DNA from 4 places in the Streptomyces sp. NBC_01384 genome. Region 2 is predicted to be linked to each of the others. Evidence: riboswitches for the same ligand, from Rfam matches in the RefSeq annotation. Region 2 holds a riboswitch; each other region holds the start of a gene.
The links. A riboswitch is a leader RNA that binds a small molecule or an ion and turns the genes downstream of it on or off. The one in region 2 is predicted to bind cyclic di-AMP.

Region 1: linked by a shared signal. The riboswitch ahead of OG747_RS18235 (transglycosylase SLT domain-containing protein) and the one ahead of OG747_RS17240 (NlpC/P60 family protein) in region 2 are both predicted to bind cyclic di-AMP.
Region 3: linked by a shared signal. The riboswitch ahead of OG747_RS42690 (C40 family peptidase) and the one ahead of OG747_RS17240 (NlpC/P60 family protein) in region 2 are both predicted to bind cyclic di-AMP.
Region 4: linked by a shared signal. The riboswitch ahead of OG747_RS23510 (M23 family metallopeptidase) and the one ahead of OG747_RS17240 (NlpC/P60 family protein) in region 2 are both predicted to bind cyclic di-AMP.

The regions. Positions count from the first base shown of each region.
Region 1 is NZ_CP109559.1:4,009,142-4,014,496, forward strand. It holds gene OG747_RS18220 (polyprenyl synthetase family protein) at 1-19, opposite strand, end outside; gene OG747_RS18225 (CocE/NonD family hydrolase) at 414-2,579, shown strand; gene OG747_RS18230 (hypothetical protein) at 2,563-2,886, shown strand; cyclic di-AMP (ydaO/yuaA leader) riboswitch at 3,160-3,320, shown strand; gene OG747_RS18235 (transglycosylase SLT domain-containing protein) at 3,325-4,044, shown strand; gene OG747_RS18240 (HAD family hydrolase) at 4,028-4,885, opposite strand; gene OG747_RS18245 (FAD-dependent oxidoreductase) at 5,190-5,355, opposite strand, start outside.
Region 2 is NZ_CP109559.1:3,810,009-3,815,363, forward strand. It holds gene pcrA (DNA helicase PcrA) at 1-1,562, opposite strand, end outside; cyclic di-AMP (ydaO/yuaA leader) riboswitch at 1,856-2,030, shown strand; gene OG747_RS17240 (NlpC/P60 family protein) at 2,038-3,207, shown strand; gene OG747_RS17245 (tellurite resistance/C4-dicarboxylate transporter family protein) at 3,361-4,353, shown strand; gene OG747_RS17250 (hypothetical protein) at 4,331-4,684, opposite strand; gene OG747_RS17255 (NlpC/P60 family protein) at 5,098-5,355, shown strand, end outside.
Region 3 is NZ_CP109559.1:9,307,651-9,313,005, forward strand. It holds gene OG747_RS42670 (hypothetical protein) at 1-331, shown strand, start outside; gene OG747_RS42675 (TauD/TfdA dioxygenase family protein) at 375-1,253, shown strand; gene OG747_RS42680 (SpcZ) at 1,250-1,942, shown strand; gene OG747_RS42685 (DUF5825 family protein) at 1,908-2,117, shown strand; gene OG747_RS42690 (C40 family peptidase) at 2,223-3,608, opposite strand; cyclic di-AMP (ydaO/yuaA leader) riboswitch at 3,617-3,790, opposite strand; gene OG747_RS42695 (PP2C family protein-serine/threonine phosphatase) at 4,065-5,255, opposite strand.
Region 4 is NZ_CP109559.1:5,101,840-5,107,194, reverse strand. It holds gene OG747_RS23515 (aldo/keto reductase) at 1-803, opposite strand, end outside; gene OG747_RS23510 (M23 family metallopeptidase) at 912-1,949, opposite strand; cyclic di-AMP (ydaO/yuaA leader) riboswitch at 1,961-2,118, opposite strand; gene OG747_RS23505 (PP2C family protein-serine/threonine phosphatase) at 2,374-3,438, opposite strand; gene OG747_RS23500 (hypothetical protein) at 3,656-4,045, opposite strand; tRNA gene OG747_RS23495 (tRNA-Met) at 4,134-4,207, opposite strand; gene OG747_RS23490 (dihydrofolate reductase family protein) at 4,360-5,355, opposite strand, start outside.

The sequences.
Region 1 (5,355 bases), 200 kb from region 2:
ACGGCCCGACGACGGTCACGAGAGGTTCTCCTGTCTGCTGACGATCACATGGCGAACTCGGTCGATCATTCGGTCGATGACACGGTTTGTCGATGTGTCGCTGCCATCACTCAAGTCAGCGTATCCGGTCACGTTTCGATCACCACGAGCGCCCACCGTCCCCACTGCCGACTTCCTCTCGACTTCCCCCTCGCCCGCCACCCGATGTCCCCCGAGCGGCAGACAGTCCCACGCCCGGGCGTTTTCGGATCACGAACGGTATGTTCTTGATCATCTGATACGACCGGATATATAACGAATCACTCGAGGGCCGGCCGCCGAAGAGAACGAAGGCGACGAGGACACCGAGACCACCGGGGACACCAAAGACACAGACACCAGGACACCAGGACACCAAGGACACCGTGATGAGCATGCACATCCGTACGTCCTTTCCCTACGAGACGAACCACAAGGACCTCTGGATCCCACTCCCGGACGGCACCCGTCTGTACGCGCGCGTATGGCGCCCACTGACCGACGCCCCCGTACCCACCCTCTTCGAATACCTCCCCGCCCGCCTCACCGACTGGACCGCGCCCCGCGACTGGCAGCGCCACCCCTGGTACGCGGGCCACGGCTACGCCTCCATCCGGGTGGACGCCCGCGGCCACGGCAACTCGGAGGGCATGCCGTCGGACGAGTCCGGGGAGGTCGAGCGGGCCGACGGGGTGGAGGTGATCCACTGGCTGGCCGCCCAGCCCTGGTGCAGCGGCAAGGTGGGCATGTTCGGCATCTCCTCGGGCGGTTTCACCTCCCTCCGGATCGCGGCCCTCGCGCCCGAGCCGCTCAAGGCGATCGTCGCGGTCTGCTCGACCGACGATCGCTACGACAACGACGTGCACCACATGGGAGGTTCCGCCCTCGGCCTCGACACACACGCCCGGGCGGCCAGACTGCTCGCCCACGTCGCCCGCCCGCCCGACCCGGCGCACGTGGGCCAGGTGATGTGGCGCGACATGTGGGTGAAGCGCCTGGAGACGGTGGAACCGTTCATCCATACGTGGCTGTCCCACCCGACCCGCGACGCGTACTGGCGCCACGACAGCGTCCGCGAAGCCGGGGGCTACGACGGGATCGGGGCGGCCGTACTGGCGGTGGGCGGCTGGCACGACCCGTACCGGGACACGGTGCTGCGCCCCCCGGACCGGGTACGCGGCCTGATCGGTCCCTGGTCCCACCAGTACCCGGACCGGGGCCTCCCGCCGGGCCCGGCGATCGGCTTCCTCCAGGAGACGCTGAACTGGTGGGACCACTGGCTCAAGCCACCCACCACGGATGTGACCGACACGAACGCGCCCGACACGAACCCGCCCGACGCGTACGCGACCCACGCAGACGCGACCGCCACAGGCTCAACCGGCACAGACTCGACCGCCGCGAACGTAACCGGCACAGACGCGACGCCGCTCCCGCTCCCGCTCCTGCGCTCGTACGTCATGGACGCGCGCCCCCCGGCCACGACGTACCCGTCCCTCCCCGGCCGCTGGGTGGGCGACGCCGTCTGGCCCTCCCCCTCCGTGACCCCGATCGCGTACGTGCTCCGGGGTGCACCCGTACTGGTGCGCTCCCCCCAGCACACCGGCGTGGACGCGGGCCGCTTCCGTCCCGCCGGCAACGACGGGGACCTGCCGCCGAACCAGCGGGAGGAGGACGCGAGGTCGGCCTGCTTCGAGTTCGAGGTCCCTGGGGAGACCTGGATCCTGGGCCGCCCGAGGGTCCGCCTGCGTCTGACGTCCCACTCCCCCTGGGGCCAGGTGATCGCCCGGGTGTGCGACGTGGCGCCCGACGGTTCCTCGACCCTGGTCACCCGGGGTGCCCTGGACCTGTCAGCGCGCTACGGCCCCGATCAGGCGGTCTCCTGGAAACCGGGCTCTACGGAGGACGTGGTTTTCGACCTGACCGCCATTGGCTACGCCTTCCCGCCCGGTCACCGCATCCGCCTCTCCCTCTCCTCGGCGTACTGGCCGTGGATCTGGCCCCAGCCGGGCTCGGAGGCGGGCTTCACCCTGGACCCGGCGGGCAGTTCTCTCGAACTCCCGGTACGGGCGCGGGAGTCGGACCCCGAGATCGCCTTCGGGGAGCCTGAACAGTCCGAACCCCTCGGGGTGGCCGTCCCGGCCACTCTCGACGAACTCCGCCCCGAACGCCTGGTCGTACGTGACGTGGCAAAAGGTGAATGGCGCCTGGAGGTGGCCCCCCGCCACGGCGGCACCCTCATCCACCCGGACGGCCTCGAATACACCCAGGACGCGCTGGACACGTACGCGATCGTCGAGTCGGACCCCCTCTCGGCCCGCGCCCGCTCGACGTGGTCGATCCGTCTGCACCGCCCGGATCTGTCCTGGGACGCGAGGGTCGAGACCCGCTCCGAAATCACCTGCGACGCACGCGAGTTCATCACCTCCAACGAACTGATCTGCAAGGACGGCCACGAGGTGGTCTTCCACCGGACGTGGGAGAAGAGAATCCCGCGCACGGCGGGCTGGAGTCCTGGCAGTGCCATGGGCAACCCTGAGGAGCATGGCGCGGACCGGTGAATTCCTCATGGCCCTGGACGAGGGGATGCTCGCGTACTTCCGCGAGATGGCCGACGAGATGGTCACGCGCTTCGGGATCTCACGGGCCGAAGCGGTGGCGAGGATCAACAGGACTTACGCGGGGCATGAGTTCAGCCCCCACCCCGACCTGATGTGCCACGAACTCCCCGGATACTGGGCCTACGGCCTCTACTTCAAGCCCAACGCGGGCCGGCTCCCCGACGACGACCCCGACACGGACCTGTCCGTGTGGGAGGTGCGCCCGGCCCCGCCCGAAGACTCGGCCGCCTGGACGCTCGCACCTTAATGCCCGAGTTGCCGCCATTGTCGCTTTACGCACGCTTGGTCGCGTGAGTTGGGTCACGCGCAAACAGGGAACATCCCCCACCCCCGCCCAATGACTCTCCCTTTGCATAAGGCAAGTTGAGCGTCACGTTCCGGAATAATCGGGCAATTCACCCCTCACTAAACCCAGGTGAAAGCGATCAACACCGGGAAATCAGGACTTGTTCCCGACATGTGCTCTCGCATACGTTCACGTCAATCCGGACGGACCGCCCAATCCTGCCGCCGCCCGGAAAATTCCACCCCACCCACACACACGCGCGGCAGGAGCGGGGGACCCAGGTAAGCCGCCGATCCGGACACCGGAACGGCTAGGGGTGAAGTCGCACATATCGTGCGGCCGGGCAGCTCCCGCCCGAACCCGACAGCTCACCTCGCAGGCGCCGGAGAGGAATCCGTCATGGCCGCACGTGGTAATGGCCGCTGCCCGAAGACCCGCACTTTCCTCGCCCGCGGCATCCTCGCCGCGGGAATGGGTGGAGTCGCGCTCGCCCTCCCGATCCTGGGCGCGACCTGCGCCCAGGCCGCCACCGTCACCGCGACCACCACTGACGTCCAGCTCATCACGTACAAGGTGGTCGCGGGCGACACCCTGGCCACGATCGCGCAGAAGTACCCCTCAAGCGGCGGCTGGCAGAAGCTGTACCAGGCCAACCGCGCGGTCATCGGTCCCGACCCGACGGTGCTCCCCCCGGGCCTCACACTGACCGTGGGCACGAGAACCGTCAAAAGCACCGCCAATACGACAAAGGCGAAAAAGGTGACCGCCAAGTCCACCGCCGCCTCCCCGAAGAAGTACACGAACAACCTCGACGGCTGGATCAAGCAGTCGCTGGACATCATGGCCCGCAACCGGATTCCGGGAACCTACAACGGCATCTACCGCAACGTCATGCGCGAGTCCTCCGGCAACCCCCTCGCGATCAACAACTGGGACTCCAACGCCGCGAAGGGCATCCCTTCCAAGGGCCTCCTCCAGGTCATCGACCCGACGTTCAAGGCCTACCACGTGGCGGGCACTTCGATGAGCCCCTACGACCCGGTCGCGAACATCACCGCCGCCTGCAACTACGCGGCGAAGGTCTACGGCTCGATCGACAACGTCAACGGGCCCTACTGACAGAGCTGACAGAGCCGACGGGGCCGCCGAGGTCGATGGGGAACAACCGCTCCAGTACCACCGCGATCCCGTCGTCCTCGTTCGACAGGGTCACCTCGTCGGCCACCGCCTTCAGTTCCGGATGGGCGTTGGCCATGGCGACCCCGTGGGCGGCCCAGTCGAACATGGGGATGTCGTTGGGCATGTCACCGAAGGCAATGGTCTCGGCGGGGGTCAGGCCGAGGTGAGCGGCGGCGAGGGCCAGGCCGGTCGCCTTGGTCACGCCGCATGGCTGGAGTTCGACGGTGCCGGGCCCCGACATGGTGACCGTGGCCAGGGAGCCCACCACTCCACGGGCCGCCGCCGCCAACTCGTCATCGGACAATGACGGGTGACGGAGCAACACCTTGCTGATCGGCTCCGTCCAGAGGTCGTCGCGGCGGCGCACCCGTACCGCCGGAAGCGTGGGATGCGGCATCACATACCCCGGCTCGATGAGCGTCAGCCCGTCCACGCCGTCCTGGTCCACGGCCGCGTAGAGCAGCCCGACCTCCGCCTCGATCTTGCCGAGCGCCGTCTCCGCGAGCTCCCTGTCCAGGGTCACCGACCACAGCAGGCGGTCCTCCGCCGGGTCGTACAACTGCGCCCCCTGGCCGCACACCGCCAGCCCCACACCGCCGAGTTCGTCGAGCAGCGGTCGTACTCTCGGCGCCGGGCGCCCCGTCACCACCAAATGCCGGGCGCCCGCCTCGGCCACCCTCTCCAGCGCGGCCCGGGACCGGTCGGAGAGTGTGTCGTCGCCGCGGAGCAGCGTTCCGTCCAAGTCAGTGGCGATGAGTGAATATGCAGTCGGAGCGGCCATGATCCGAAGAATACGGATCGAACGACTCATCGGCCCGGCGTGAACCGGACGACGTCCGGTATCCCGTCAGCAACACAGCCCACCGTACGGGGCGTTCCAGGCGTACAACGTCCGGTTCCGCCCCCACGCACCGAAGTGGGCGGTACGAAAAAACTCCGAGCGGAATGTCACTCCAGAGGATGACGCGGCACCGCCGGATGTGACCGCCGAACCCCAACTCATGCTCTGGAGCGATGGGTTGCCCCCGGCCCGGGGGCGTGGCCCACAAGCCACCGCCCCCTCGGCCGTACGGACCCCGGCCACCTCACCCGTGCGCGCCCGCCAAGTGTTTGGCCAGCCGCGGCGAAGCGAACTCCGTACCGCACACGAACCGCATCACCGGCCCGTACGAAGCCGCCGCCGGCAACCCCGTGAAGTACAGCCCGGGCACGGAGGACCGATACCCGGCACCGAGCTTCGGGGTACCGCGG
Region 2 (5,355 bases):
GCCCCCGCGAAGCTGATCTTCTCGCGCTGCGAGAGCGCGTCGATCATGGCTTCCGCGCGCTCGCCGATACCGCGCTTGGGAACGTTCAGGATGCGGCGCAGCGGGACCGAGTCCTCGGGGTTGGCCAGGACCCTGAGATACGCCAGGACGTCCCGGACCTCCTTGCGCTCGTAGAAGCGGACGCCGCCGACGACCTTGTAGGGCAGGCCGACGCGGATGAAGACCTCTTCGAAGACACGGGACTGGGCGTTCGTACGGTAGAAGACGGCGACGTCGCCCGCCTTGGCCTTACCCGCGTCGGTGAGACGGTCTATCTCGTCGGCGACGAACTGGGCCTCGTCGTGCTCGGTGTCGGCGACATAGCCCGTGATGTTCGAACCGGCGCCCGCGTTGGTCCAGAGGTTCTTGGGGCGGCGGGACTCGTTGCGCTCGATGACCGCGTTGGCGGCGGACAGGATCGTCTGGGTGGAGCGGTAGTTCTGCTCCAGCAGGATCGTCGTCGCGTCCGGGTAGTCCTCCTCGAACTGGAGGATGTTGCGGATGGTCGCGCCACGGAAGGCGTAGATCGACTGGTCGGCGTCACCCACGACGCACAGCTCGGCGGGCTCGAGGTCGCCCTCGGCGGGCGACACGTCCTCGGACCGGTCACCGGCGGCCGGGCCGACGAGCTCCCTGACCAGGGCGTACTGCGCGTGGTTCGTGTCCTGGTACTCGTCGACCAGGACATGTCGGAAGCGGCGCCGGTAGTGCTCGGCGACATCCGGGAACGCGCGCAGCAGGTTGACCGTGGTCATGATCAGGTCGTCGAAGTCGAGCGCGTTGGCCTCACGCAGCCGGGACTGGTACATCGCGTAGGCCTGGGCGAGGGTCTTCTCGAAACCGTCGGCGGCCTGGGCGGCGAAGTCCTCCTCGTCGATCAGCTCGTTCTTCAGGTTCGAGATCTTGGCGCTGAAGGACTTCGGCGGGAAACGCTTCGGATCGAGATCCAGATCACGGCATACGAGCGCCATCAGACGCTTGCTGTCGGCGGCGTCGTAGATCGAGAAGGAGGAGGTGAAGCCGAGCTTCTTGCTCTCGCGGCGCAGGATCCGCACACACGCGCTGTGGAAGGTCATCACCCACATCGCGTTCGCGCGCGGGCCGACGAGCTGCTCGACGCGCTCCTTCATCTCACCCGCGGCCTTGTTCGTGAAGGTGATCGCGAGGATCTGGCCGGGGTGGACATGGCGCTCGCCCAGCAGATGCGCGATCCGGTGCGTGAGCACCCGGGTCTTGCCGGAGCCGGCACCGGCCACGATGAGCAGCGGGGAGCCGGAGTGCACCACGGCCGCGCGCTGGTTCTCGTTCAGCCCGTCCAGCAGGGCCGCCGGGTCCACGGCAGGGCGGTGCGCACCGTCGCGGTAGTACGTGTCCCGGCTCGCGGGCACGTCGAAACGGCCGCCGAACAGGTCGTCCGGAAGCGGCTCCGGCGCCCCGTCCTCGGGCGGCGGCGGGGGCTCTTCCTCATGGGCCCTTGAAGGCTGGAGGTCCGCCAGGAAGCTGTCGTCAAAGAGGCTGCTCATCGCTCTCCGAGTCTAGGCCGCCCCACTGACAACCCGAGGCCACCCTGGAAACCCGACCGGTTTTTCCGTGACCGCGTGCCGTCTTTCCGCCGCCACAGCCCACCATCACCCACCACGGCCCGCCGTCACCGTTCAGAATCGCTTCCTTACGGTCAGCCATGACCGGCGGCCCCCAGGGTCAAGGTCACGAAAATGTATCGGGCATATCGCACATCAAACTTCACAGAACACTTATGACTTGGCTACCGTGCCGGGCAGACCGCTCGACAGCAACCGGCGAACGTCGTCGGGCCGTGCGGTCTCCGCCGAATCCGGTGCGCCCGCGCGGCAGCCGGAACCGGGGACCCAAACCGACCTTGGGGTGAATCGGTCCAACTGCCTTGTGGGGCAAGGACCGTAGGGCAAACCTTCCGGAAGTACCCGCCCGAACCCGACAGCTAACTCGGTAGGCGGATGACGGAAGGAGTCGCCTCTCTTGGCGTCACATCGCAAGTGGAGTCCTACGGGTACGCGCATAGCGGGCATACGGACCCCCGCCCTCGCCACCGCGGCCCTCACCTCCGTGGCCCTGCTCTCCCAGACGGCGAACGCCGCGCCGTCGGCCGATTCCAAGCCGAGCATCGAAGAGGTCGAGAAGAAGGTCGACGATCTCTACCACCAGGCCGAGACGGCCACCGAGAAGTACAACGCGACCAGGGAGAAGACCGCCCAGCAGCGCAAGCGCGTCGACTCCCTCCTCACCGACGTGGCCAAGCGCACGGAGAAGCTCAACACCGCGCGCGAGGAGCTGGGTTCGTTCGCGGCGGCGCAGTACCGCACCGGTGCCGCCGTCCCCGACACCGCGAGCCTCCTGCTGGCCGACAATCCGCAGGACTACTTCGACCAGAGCCAGCTGATGGACCGTCTGACCACCCGCCAGAAGGCGGCCGTCGACGACTACGTCACCGAGCAGGCCGCCACCACGAAGAAACGTGCGGAGGCCTCCCAGAGCCTGCAGACGCTCACCACGTCGCAGGACTCCCTGAAGACGTCCAAGGCCGATGTCCAGCGCAAGCTCGCCGAAGCGCGCGAACTGCTCTCGAAGCTGACCGCCGAGGACAAGGCCCGGCTCGCGGCGATCGAGAAGAAGCAGCAGGAAGAGGCCGACCGCAAAGCGGCGGAGCTGGCGCAGCAGCAGGCCGCGGCGGCGAAGAAGGCCCAGGAGGCGGCGGCCCAGCAGCAGACAGGTTCCGCGACCACCGGGACCTCTGGAACCTCCGGGACCTCGGCGGCCGACTCCTCCTACGCCACCAAGGCCGACAAGGCCATCGCCTTCGCCCGCGCCCAGATCGGCAAGCCGTACGTGTGGGGTGCGACCGGGCCCGGCTCGTACGACTGCTCCGGCCTCACCCAGGCCGCCTGGAAGGCCGCCGACGTCGCCCTCCCGCGCACCACCTACGACCAGGTGAACGTGGGCACCACCGTGGCCCTCGCCGACATCAAGCCCGGTGACCTCGTCTTCTTCTACGACGACATCAGCCACGTCGGCCTGTACATCGGCAACGGCATGATGATCCACGCCCCCAAGCCGGGCGCGTACGTCCGCGAGGAGTCGATCTTCTACGGCGGCGAGTCGATCATCCACAGCGTGGTGCGTCCGGCATAACGCCTTGCCGCGGGGCACGCGCGCGTGAAACTCATCGGGCTCCACGCGCGCGTGCCCCGCGTTTTCGTGCGCCACACGCGCGTGGGGGCGTTTTCCCGGCTTCGCGCGCGTGCCCCGCGGGCAACCCGTTCAAAGATCCCTAGCATCGGGCCCATGCCAGCCACCTCCCCGCCCCGCGCCCGGTGGGCCCGACTGCACACCTGGTGGGCGCAGCGTCCGCCCAGTGCCGGAGCCGCCGTCATGGCCACCGGAACCCTCTCGGTCGGGCTGCAGCTGACCGGCTACGAGACCCTCTCCCGCATCGCGCTGGCCCTGGCGGCCGTCGGCTGGCTCGGGCTCGCCACGGACTTCGTCGTACGGCTGCTGCGGGAGCGGCGGCGGTGGGTGGCGGAGGCCGGCACGCCCGGCGCGCTCACCTCGGTCGCGGCCACCACCGTGCTCGGCACCCGGCTGGTCACGCTGGGGTGGCAGGTGCCGGCGGAGGCCCTGCTCGCCCTGTCGGCCGCGCTCTGGCCGGGACTGCTCTTCCTGGTCGTACGGCACATCGCGCGCGGTATGCCCGGAACCGTGTTTCTCCCGGCCGTGGCCACGGAGGGGCTCGCGGTGCTGGGCGCGGCGCTCGCCCCGGCCGTGCGCGCGGACTGGCTCGCGCACACGGCGCTGGTGCTGTTCTGGCTGGGAATCGCGCTGTACGTGGTGGCGCTGCTGTGCTTCGACTTCCGCGAGGTCGCCGTGGGGGCCGGGGAACACTGGATCGCGGGCGGCGCGCTCACCATCTCGGCCCTGGCCGGATCGAAGCTGATCGCCGCGTACCGAGTGAACCCCTACCTCTGGAACGACGACGACAACGGCGTGCTGCACGGCGTGACCGTCGGCCTGCTCGTGCTCGGCCTCGGCTGGTACCTCGTCCTGGCCGTCGCGGAGCTGCTGTGGCCGCGCCCGCGCTACGACGTGCGGCGCTGGGCGACCGTGTTCCCGATGGGCATGACCGCGGCGGCGGCCCTGACGGTCGCGACCGCCGTCGACGTCTCGTGGCCCAAGGGGCTCGGGCGGGTGCTGCTGTGGATCGCGGTGGCGGCCTGGTTGGTGATGGCGGCCGGAACCGTCAGGTCCACGGCACTGCTCAGGTCCACAGCACCGCGATGAAGATGTTCGCCATGGTCAGCAGCCCGACCAGCCCGAACAGGGGCTTCTCCACCTTCTCGTCGTCCCGCTTCACATAGACGAGCCCGAGGATCACGATCAGCAGGGCCAGTTTCACGCCGATCTTGATCGTGTTCACCGAGTGGTCGTCGGCCTGGTTGAGACCGACGAGAACAATGCCCGTGACCAGCATGGTCAGCGCGCCGTGCAGCATGGCGGGGACGAACCGGGCGGTGCCCTGGCCCATCGCCTTCATCTGGGTGAGGAAACCGCCGAGGAGCGCGGCGATGCCGATGATGTGCAGGCCGACGAAGAGATGGATGAGTACGTCCATGGAGCCGGAGCCTAATAGGCGGCCCTGGTCCCCCTTGTCACCGGCCCACCCCATGTAGACCTGTACCACCTGGGAACCGCCGGTTGTCCCGGAACCACCCCATCGGTCATCGCACTGCGTGAAGTCGACGGCGCCAGGCTGGGATCACGGTCACATACGGTCACCCGGCGATCCAGTGGCGCCAGTTCCGTACATGACGTTACCGGCGCATCACTCTGAGGTTTAGCGTCCTCCACCAGGTGACCGGCTCCCCACCGCCGCCCGGGCCAGGGGCGGCCGCCGGACACCACCGCCGAGAAAGGTCCGGCGGCGGCCCGCTCCCCCTGTGTGAGCCGCCGCCGGACGCGTCCCCCGCCGACCGCGCTCGTCCCGGCGGTCGTACGGAAGTCCCCCCGGGAAGGATGTGGGCCCTCGTGGCAGCGCACCGCAAGCCCAGACAGCGCTCGCTCGGCGGGAACACGGCCCGCACCGCCGCGACCATCGCCCTCGCGGGCGCGGCGACGGCCGCGGGCTTCGACGGAACGGGGCACGCGGACCCACAGCTCTCACCGGCGCAGGTGAAGGCCAAGGTGGACAAGTTGTACGAGGAGGCGGAGATCGCCACCCAGAAGTACGACGGAGCGAAGGAGAAGGCCGACAAGGCCGAGCAGCGGCTGAACGCACTGCGCGAC
Region 3 (5,355 bases), 5.5 Mb from region 2:
CGGCGCGCTCTTCGCGGACATCATCCGCGCCATGGTCCGCGGCGCCCTCGCCTTCTACACCCACGCCCTCGGGCTGGGCCTGCGCGTCCTGGCCGTGATGCCGCCCCAACGCGTCCCCGGCATGTCCGACCAGGACGTCTTCCTCGCCGCGCAGGACGTGGTCCGCGCCGAACTGGACCGCCTCGGCGTCGAGATCGTCGACCTGCGCCCCCGCGTCACCGACGACACCGGCCTCCAGCGCCCCGCCTTCTGCGAGGCCGACGACACCATCCACGGCAACCTCGCCTTCGGCCGGCTCATCCTCGCCGACCTCCTCGCCCGCGGACTGTGAACCCCGCGACCGCCATCCCCCGAGCCCTACAGGAGAAGCCCCCATGGAACAGTTCGCGCTGGACGCCCTCGAACGCCTCACCACCCGGCCGCGGGAGACGTACGAAACCCTCGCCGTCGAGCCACTGACCCCGCTGCTCGGCGCAGAGATATCGGGCGTCGACCTCTCCCGCGAGCTGACGCCCCGGCAGGAGAAGGAGGTCAAGCAGGCCTTCCTCGCCCACCATGTGCTCGTCTTCCGCGACCAGAACCTCACGCCCGAGGACCACAAGCGGTTCGCCGAGCTCTTCGGCCCGCTCCACCCCGTCGCCCTGCCCGCCGAGGGCTCCGACCCGTACATCCTGGAGATCAGCGCGGACAAAAACTCCCGCGAGGTGGCCGGCAACGGCTGGCACGCCGACGGCACCGCGGACCCCGAGCCGTCCCTCGGCTCCATGCTCCATCTCACCAGGATTCCGGAGACCGGCAGCGGCGGGGACACCCTGTTCGCCAACATGCACCTGGCCTACGACATGCTGTCGCCGTCGATGAAGACGTTCCTGGACGGCCTCACCGCCGTCCACGACGGCGCCCGCCCCTGGCTGGCGCAGGGGCAGACCCCGCCGCCCGAGTACGACGTCCCGCGTACCGAACACCCCGTCGTGGTCCGCCACCCCGACACCGGGCGCAAGCTGCTCTTCGTCAATGCCCCCTACACCTCGCACATCCCCCAGCTGTCCGGTTCCGAGAGCGCCGCGGTCCTCGGCATGCTGTACGAGCACATCGCCCGCACGGCCCTGCTGCACTGCCGGGTCCGCTGGCAGCCGAAGACGCTGACGTTCTGGGACAACCGCTGCGTCCAGCACCACGCCGTCTGGGACTACTACCCGCACACGCGCCACGGCCGCCGCGTGGCCATCGACGGCACCCGGCCCCAGGCATGACCTCGGCTCCGCCCACCTGGTTCGCGGAGCTGACCGGGGTGCTCCACGAAGGCCAGAGCGAGACGGCGGGCGCCGACTGGGCCCGCCGCCTGCACACCGCCCTCAGTGACGGGCGTGTCCCTGTCACTCTGGACGTCGTCCACGCGTGGCACCTGTACACGGTGATCCCGCTGTTGGCCGCGGTGGACGCACGCGCGGGGCGCACCACGGCTGCCTGCGCGGCCCTGGCCGCCGCGCACGAACGAGCACTTGAGGGAAGGTCGGTCACGCGAGAGGAATGGGCCGACCTGCTGGAACCGGTGCTCCGGCAGGTCTATCGCGACGCCTACGGCTTCGAGGAGGCCTTCGCCGTCGCCTACGAGAACGCCCGGGCCTACGCCGTCGCCAACGGCTTCGACGGCGCCGACGCGGACAAGTACGGCACCGACTACGCGGAGTCGACCACAGAGCCCAACACCCGTGCCTACGCCGAGGCCAACGCCCTGGCGAACGCGCGAGCGGTGGCGGCGGCGTATGCGACGGCCGACGCCGAGGCCTTCGCTCGCACCTTCCCCGGTGCCCGAACCCGCGCGTACGCGCGGGCGGTCGCCGCCGACGCCCGGCACACGTCGGCGTACGCGCGACTCGCGGAGGGCCTGCTGACCGCCCTGGAGCGTGGGCCGTTCAAACCGCTCGGATTCATGGCATAAAGCGGAATGTCTACTTGCTCTTGAGACGCCATCGCCCGCCTGGACCGAGGCATCCCCCCACACCGGTGTCCCCGCCGACGTCCTCGCGGAACACCTGGTCCTGCGGGTGGGCGAGCTGGACTGGTGGCTGCCGTACCGGGTCACCCGGTGGCTGCAGGAGGCGATGGCCGTCTGAGGAGAGGACCGGGACGGTGTCCGGGATGCCGGCGCCACCGGAAGGACCGGCGAGTGCGCTGTACTCGCCGGTTGTTCCGGTCCGAGGGGGCCGAGTCTCAGGGAGTCAGGTGGGCCGTACCGCGCTGTAGATCGCCGATTGTCCGGCGAAGAAGATCGACTCCTCGCGTATGTACGCCCCCGGGCTCGGGGCGTGGATCATCATGGCGTTGCCGAGGTAGAAGCCGATGTGGCTGACGTCGCCGTAGAAGAGGATCAGGTCGCCGAGTTGGATGTCGGCGAGGGGGACCGGCGTCCCGGCGGTCGCCTGACCGTGCACGGTCCGGGGGAGTGCCACCCCGGCGGCCCTCCACGCGGCCTGGGTGAGGCTGGAGGAATCGTACGAGTCCGGTCCGGTCGCGCCCCAGACACACGGCTTGCCGATCTGCGCGCGGGCGAAGGCGAGTGCCTTCGTGGCCTTCATGCCGTAACCCGAGTTCGGTTCGGCGCCGGTATCGGTGCCGGTGCCGGCACCGGTGTCGAGGGGGGCTCCGATGATGCCGAGGGGAATGCCGGTGCCGATGGACGCGTCCATGGTGAGGGCGGCCGACTGCTGTCCCAGCCACGCCTCCTCGGCTTGGGCCTGGGCCTGGATCTGGGCCTGGGCTTGAGCCTGGGCCTGGGCTTGGACTTGAGCCTGGGCCTGGGCCTGAAGGAGGGCCTGTTCCTCGGCGGCACCCCAGGCGTCCTCCGTCGATCGCGACTCGATTGCCGCGAGCGGCGTGCTCCGTTGTCCGGTGTGCTTGGACAGCAGCTCACGGGCGGTCGTGAGCTTGCGCCGGCTCTGTTCCTTGGAGGCCTTCAGCGAGGAGTGCTGCGGCTCGGCGGCCGGCGCGGGCAGAGCCTTCGTGGCCTCCTGCCATGTCTCCGGCACGGCAGGGAGCGCGGGGGCTGCAGGGAGCGCGGGGGCTGCCGGGAGTGTGGGGGCCGCCGGGAGTGCGGCGACTGCGGGCCTGGCGGTCAGCTCCGCAACGGGACCGGCTGCCGCGCCGGTCGCGGGTCCGGCCGTCAACTCCGGTACGGGGCGGCCGGCCGCCGCCCGCTCACGGTTGGTGAGTCCCTCTTCCGAACGCCGCGCCGGGTCCGTGGGCCGCGTCTCGGCCGGGCGGTTCGGCATTCTGTCGGCGGGCAGCCTGGCCGGCACGGTCGGACCCAACCGCGTGCGCGCCACGTCGAACCACGGCTTGGTGACGTCGTCGAGGGCGGGATCGCTGCGCCTGCGCACGGTTTCGGGTGCCGGGCTGACGCGGTTGCGGCTCCCTGTGGTCATCGCGCGGGTTCCGTTGACGAACCCGGTGGCGTTCTCGGCCTGGTCGTAGAGGCTGTGGATCCGCTGCTGGACCTCTTCGCGGCTCGGTCCGTCCGCGTCGGTGAGGGCCGCCGTCGCTCGGGCGGAGGTGCGCGTGCCAGGGAGGCTGCTGCCTCCAGGGCGCGGGGTTCGTTCCGGCGCCATGGGGGACGTACTCCTTCCGTGCTCCGCCTACCGAGTCGGCTGTCGGGTTCGGGCGGAGGATTCCGGAAGGCATGCCCTACGACCCTTGCCCTGCCGGGCAGTTGGGCCGATTCACCCCAAGTTCGGTTGGGTCCCCGGCTCCGGTTGCCCCAGGGGCGCACCGGACTTGGCGGAGGCCGCGCGACCCGGCGAGGTTCGCCGGAGGGAGTCGTGCGGTCCATCCGCCAACTTAGCCAATTTGTGCGCCTCGTGTGAAGGTTGAAGTGCGAAGTGCCCGATATGTATTTGTGACCTTCGTCGTACTGGCAGAAGTGCTCGGCCTCGTCGGCCGGAGAGCGTCCGGGGCGCCCTTTGGACGTTGACCCTTGGACAACGGCGGCCGAACGTACGCGGCCCGCGCCTTCCGGGCCGACCTTCCCGAACGCCGCAAGCACGGGTGAGGCGCCACGCCCGCGGTCAGCGTTCCGCGGGCGGGGACGTTCCGCTGGGGTGGGGCAGGTGGTGGCCGTTGACGGGGCGGGTCGTGAAGTGCGGCCGGTGGAGGTGGTGGGAGGCGATGCGTTCGATGATCAGGAGCGCGGCGTCGTCGTTGGGCTGGTCGCCGACGTGGGCGACGAGGTCGTCGTGGATGTGGCGCAGCAGGGCTTCGGGGCTGGGGGCGGCCAAGGCGGCGACCCGTTCGGCGAGGGGGTAGAACGCGCCTGTCGGTGAGCGCGCCTCGATCACGCCGTCGGTGTAGAGCAGCAGGATGTCGCCGGTCTCGAAGGTGAACGGATCGGGGCGGTGGCTCGCGACGGGCAGTTCGCACATGCCCAGCGGGGGCATGGGGTGGTGGGCGTGCAGGGCCGTCACCTTGTGATCGCGCAGCAGCAGGGCCGGCGGATGACCGCAGTTGATCAATTCGGACTGGGGTCCCTCGTCGGGGATGTCGAGGACGAGCGTGGTGACGAAGTGCTCGCCGGGGTCGTGCCGGGTGTCGGCCACGTCCTCGAGATCGTGGCGCACGCTCACCTCGAGCGCCGCCACGAGTTCGGGCAGTGTGGCGTACCGGTGAGCACCCTCGCGGAACGCGCCGAGCACCACCGACGCCTCGCCGATGGAGCCCAGGCCCTTGCCGCGGACGTCGCCGATGATGACGCGGGTGGAGGAGGCCTGGGCGGCGCGGGTGACCGCGAACAGGTCGCCCCCGATCTGCGTCTCGTCGTCGGCGGCCAGATACAGCCAGGCCACACGCAACGGCCCGATCCTGCGGGGCGGCGGCCGCAGCAGCACGCGCTGCGCCGTCTCGGCCACCGACCGTGCCCGGCTCAGCTCCCGAGCGCGCCGCTCCCGTACGTGGCAGACGAAGACCACCAGCGCGGACAGTACGGACAGGGCGATGATCTGCGCGATGTGGTTGGCCGTGGTCAGCCCGCCGTGGAATATCGCGATGAACACCTGGGCGGCCACCGCCAGTACCCCGACCAGCGCGGTCAGCCGCGGCCCGGCCAAGGAGGCGGTGAGGGCGGGGGCGATGACCAGCAACGGACCCAGGTGGACATCGGTCGGGGAGTGCAGGTCCACCACGGCGATCACTACGATCAGCGCGAGAGGAATCGCCACCAGCCCGCGGCCCGACGGCTGCTCCACGAGGCGGTCCACTGACACACGTCGGACACCCACATATCCCATTTTGCTCCCGTTCCCCGGGCGCCTGCTTCTCGGGAAACGACTCATAAGGTGGGCTTATGGGGTCATAGATCCGGCC
Region 4 (5,355 bases), 1.3 Mb from region 2:
AGGGCGACCGTGGCGACCTCGGCGTCATGGGCCTGGGCGACCTCGTCGAGGGCGGCGAGGACCTTCAGGCCCCGCTCGGTCTCCAGGTGCTTGCCAGCGCCCGCGGCGCGCGCGGAGTCGACCGTCGTGCCCGGGCGGTACTTGCCGGTGAGGAAGCCGGACGCGAGCGCGTAGTACGGGACGGCGGCCAGGCCGGTGCGGGAAGCGACCTCCTGGAGCGGGCCCTCGTAGGTGTCGCGCGAGACGAGGTTGTAGTGGGGCTGGAGGGCGACGTAGCGGGCGAGGCCCTCGCGGTCGGAGAACTCCACGGACTCCGCGAGCCGCTCGGCGGAGATGTTGGAGGCGGCGATCTCCCGGACCTTGCCGGCCCGGACCAGTTCGTCCAGCGCGCCGATGATCTCCTCGACGGGCACCGAGGTGTCGTCGAAGTGGGTGTAATAGAGGTCGATGTAGTCCGTGCCCAGGCGGCGCAGCGAGGCGTCGGCCGCCGCCTTGACGGTGCTCGCGGACAGCCCCTTGTACTGGGGGTGGCTGCCGACCTTGGTGGCGAGGACGACGTCGGAGCGGTTGCCGCGCGCGGCGAACCACTTGCCGATGATCGTCTCCGATTCGCCGCCCTCGTTGCCGGGGACCCAGGAGGAGTAGGCGTCGGCGGTGTCGACGAAGTTGCCGCCCCCGGCCGTGTACGCGTCGAGCACGGCGAAGGACTGCGCCTCGTCGGCGGTCCAGCCGAAGACGTTGCCGCCGAGGGCGAGCGGGAAGACCTCGACGCCGGAGGAACCGAGCTTGCGGAGAGAAGTCATGCCTGACTTCAACGCCCGTACCGGACGGCCGTATTCCACATTCCGCATTCCACCTGCGGGCCCGGCCCGCCGGAGGGATCAGGAATCAGGCCCGTCGCGCCGGAAGGATCAGGGGTTCAGGCCCTTGCTCTGCAGCCACGCCATCGGGTCGATCGCGTCGCCGCCGCCCGGGTGGACCTCCAGGTGCAGGTGCGGCCCGGTCACATTGCCGGTCGCGCCCACGCGGCCGATGATGTCGCCGGTGGCCACCTTCTGCCCCACGCTGACGCTGATGGACGACTGGTGGCAGAACCACAGCTCGGTGCCGTCGTCGAGGGTGAGGATGGTGCGGTAGCCGTACGCGCCGGCCCAGCCCGCCTCCGTGACGGTGCCGCCGTGGATCGCCTTGATCAGCGTGCCGGTGGGGGCCGCGAAGTCGAGGCCGGTGTGGTAGCCGGAGGACCACATGGAACCGGGGTCACCGAAGCGGCCGGTCAGGGTGTACGAGGAGGTCGGCAGCGAGTAGCTCTTGGCGAGCTCGGCGAGGCGCGCGGCCTCGGCCTTCTGCTTGGCCTCTTCGTCCGCCTTCTTCTTCGCGGCGGCGACCTTGGCCTCGGCGCCGTCCTTCTCCTGGGCGGCCAGCGTGACCGCCTTCTTCGCGGCGGCGGCCTCGGCGGCGTCCTGGGCCGCCTTGTCGACCTGGTCCTGCTGCGACTCGGCCTGCAGGATGATGCGGGCGCGCAGCGCCTCGCCCGCGTCCTTGTTGCCCCGCGCGGCGTCGGCGCTGCTCACACCGGCGCTGGTGAGCGGGGTGGCGGAGGCCTTCGGCGTGCTGGAACCGCCGTCGGATATCAGCGCCTTGGCCGATTCGGTGACCGAGGAGAAGTCGGGCAGCGAGATGGAGACCGGCGGCTTGCCGGGCGCCGCGGTGGCCATGCCGCCCGCGCCGACGGCGGCCAGGACACCGACGCCCAGAACCGTGGAGCTGCGGGCGAGTCCGCCCCCGCGCTGCTTGGAGACGCGATGCCGGCCGCGGACGGGAAGGACGGAATCCTCGGTGGGGTTCCACTCCTCCCAGGGGCCCTCGTCCTTGCCGTAGGCGTAGCCAAAAGTCTGGGTGTCGTTCGGCGCGAACGAAGTGGGCTGGGCGGGCCGGTTGGACGCCACTTGGGCGTGCTCCTTTCCTTCCTTCTCGCCTACCGGGTTAGCTGACGGGTTCGGAGCAGGAAGGTCTCCTACGCGCGTCGACCCACGGTGTCTCCACCGTGAAAGACGCTCGATTCACCCCAAGTTGATGGTTCCCCGGTTCCCTTGCGGGATTCGGCGCGTGCGCACGGAGCCGACTCTTGTGACGGCTGGGACGACCGCGCTGCGTTATCGAACGTTAATAGACCCGGGTACCTGATTCCAAGCCGTTCGCACTGATCATTAACCACTCTTGGCCAGGACTTACAGGTCACGAACGGCGAAAATCGGACGACTTGACCACGCGTCACTACTTCCGGGTCACTTGACAGCGTGTCAGTTGTCATGCGGAGGGGAACCGCCCGATCACCCCTCGTGACAACGATCGAGAAGTCCTCCGCGGCGGCTACGGCCGTCGTACGGCGAGCAGCGCCATGTCGTCCGTCAGGACGCCGCCCGTGTGCCGGCGGACCTCCTCCGCGAGCGTGGCCAGCAGTGCGTCGGGGCCGGGGAAGACGCGTCCGGCGAGGCGCGCGGCCGGATCGTAGAAACGGCCGTGCGCGTCGCGGGCCTCGGACAGCCCGTCCGTGTAGAGGAGCAGCGTTGCCCCGTGCGGGAACGCCGCCTCTTCGGCGCGGTCCGGCCAGCTGCCCAGCTCACCCATTCCGAGCGGCAGCGCCGGGTTCGCGGCGGCGAGCGTGACCAGCGTGCCGTCCGCGTGCAGGAGCAGCGGCGGCGGGTGGCCGCGGTTGACGATCCGTACGACCGCGCCCTCGTGCGGGATCTCCGCGAGGACGGCGGTGGTGAACCCCTCGAAGGCGTCGAGGCCCTCGCGCCGGGTGCCCTCGCGGGCCAGCGCCCGCTCCAGCCGCTGCGCCACCGCCTCCGGCGTCGCCTCCTGCTCGGCCGCCTCCCGGAACGCCCCGATGACCACCGCCACGGCGGCCACCGCGCCCATGCCCTTCCCGCGTACGTCGCCCGCCACCAGCCGTACGCCGTGCGGGGAGTCCTGCACCGCGTACAGGTCACCGCCGATGAACGCGCCCGCCTGCGCGGCCTCGTAGCGCGCCGCGACCTCGACCCCGCCGATCCGCTCGTCGGGTTCCGGCAGCACGGCGCGCTGGGCCGCCTCGGCGATCTCGTGGGCCGAGGCGAGCCGTTCGCCCGTGCGGCGGACCAGGATATTGATGAGCACGGCCAGCACGGCGACCGTCACCATCGTGATCACCTCGGTCATCGCGACCACGCGCAGTACGACGCCGAGCCTGACGTGGATCGAGAGCACCGCGACGACCGCCGCGGTGCCGGTGAGCACCGTGCCGCGCAGCGAGAAGAGCGGCGCGGCCACCAGCGGCGCGGCCGTGAAGAGGGGCCCCGCGGTGAAGGCCGACGGGGTGAAGTAGTCGTGGAACGCGCCGACGGCGATGAGCAGCGCGGGCAGTACCCGGACGAAGCTGCGCGCATACGACATCCGGCTCCGGTCCGTCTCGACCCGGCTGGGCGCCTGCTCGTCGTACGGCTCGTCGCACGACTCCCCGCACAGCCGTTCGTACGACTCGTCGTCCGGCTCGTCAGCCCGCTGCACACCTCCTCGCTGCCCCACCCGTCCAGGTTTCCCGGAGCGGGGGCGGCAGGCGACCGGTGTGGCCCGACCGGGGGACACGCGTGGCGGGCTGGGTACGTACGCCCTACAGCTCGGCCCCCGGCACCCCAGTGCGCCGCAGCCCGTGCAACGCCCTCGGTGCCCTCGTCGCCCTCGTCGACGATGTACAGCCGAAGAAGTACGCGCGGGCCCAGGACAACCCCGGCGCCTGCCGCGTCCGGGGCTCCCCTCGCGGTCCTTTCCGCTCCCCGGTCTGCGCGGCCATGTGATGCTCGTCCGTGGCGTGTTCGGCGTCCGCCGGGCCGCCGCATCCGTGGTGGTCCCCGGCCGGGGCGACGACGGTCCCGCCGTGCGGCACGAAGTCGTGGCCGCCGTGGCAGGCCCCGAGGAACAGGGCGCCCGCGGCGAGCAGCAGCGCGAGCGCCGGGCCGCGCCGCACCAGCCACCGCAGACGACTCGCAGCGGGACGACTCATAGTGACCAGAAGACTACAGAACGTCGGGGCGGCAGGGAAAAAACCAAGGGCCGGAACTCGTTTCCGAGTTCCGGCCCTTGGCCTTCAGTAGCGGGGACAGGATTTGAACCTGCGACCTCTGGGTTATGAGCCCAGCGAGCTACCGAGCTGCTCCACCCCGCGTCGTTGAAACCAGTGTACGCCATACGCGGGACCCCAAGCACACACGTTTACGCCCGCCCCTCCTTCCGGCACGGGCGTCCGCCTTCCGGCACGGGCGTCCGCCTTTCGAGGTCACCCCGGAAGGCTTTCGAGGTCACCCCGGCGGGAGGAGTTCACCCCGGAAGAAGGTGGCGGTTCGGCAGCTTCGCCCGCTCTTCGTACTCGGGCAGCACGACGACGTCGACCCCCGCGGCCGCCAGCAGGCCATTGCCGTCGGCAGCCGCCACGAAGGTGTCAGGCTCGCGCCAGGCCGTCACGACCCGCCGTACCCCCGCGTCGAGGATCAACCGCGCACAGGGCGCGGGTCGGGACGCCCGCCGGGCACACGGCTCGAGACTGCTGTACACGGTGGCGGAGCCGAGCCGCGGGTCCGCGGGGTCGACCTTCGCGAGCGCGGCCTCCTCGGCGTGCACCACGGCATCGCTCCCCTCCCGGGAGTGCCCGCGCGCCAGCTCGGTCCCGTCGGCCGCCACGACCACCGCCCCCACGCTGAACGCGGTCTCCGAGGGCGGACACAGCCCCGCGAGCTCGCACGCGACCCCCAGCCAGTGCCGGTCCGCCGCGGAGGCGAGCCCACCGACGCCCGGCGCCGTGGGGACGTACCGGATGAGGACGACGTCCCCGACCGGCCGTGTCTCCACCAGCCGCATCCGACCGGGCGGATACCCCCCGGGTCCGAACAGCCGCGGCGCGTCCGCGTCCCCCACGAACAGCGGCGCGACGGCGAGCTGCAGTTCGTCGGCCAGCCCCTGGCGCACCAGCTGGGTGTGCACCCGCCCGCCGCCCTCGACCATGAGCCGCCGTACCCCTCGTACGTCGTGAAGGTGTTCGAGTACGGCCGGCCAGTCCAGCTCGGGCCCCGTCGGGACCACGTCGACGTCCAGACCGCGCAGGGCCTCGGCGGCCCGCTCGGCGCCCTTGTCCGTCGTATAGACGACCTTCTCGCCACCGGTGTGCCAGAACTGCGCGTCCGGGTCGAGGTCGCCGGACCCGCTGACGGTGACCTTCAGCGGGTACTCCGGGCGCCCGGCGGCGACCCGCGCCGCCCGCCGTTCGGCGGAGTTGACGAGGAGCCGGGGATTGTCGGTACGGAGTGTCCCCGCGCCGAC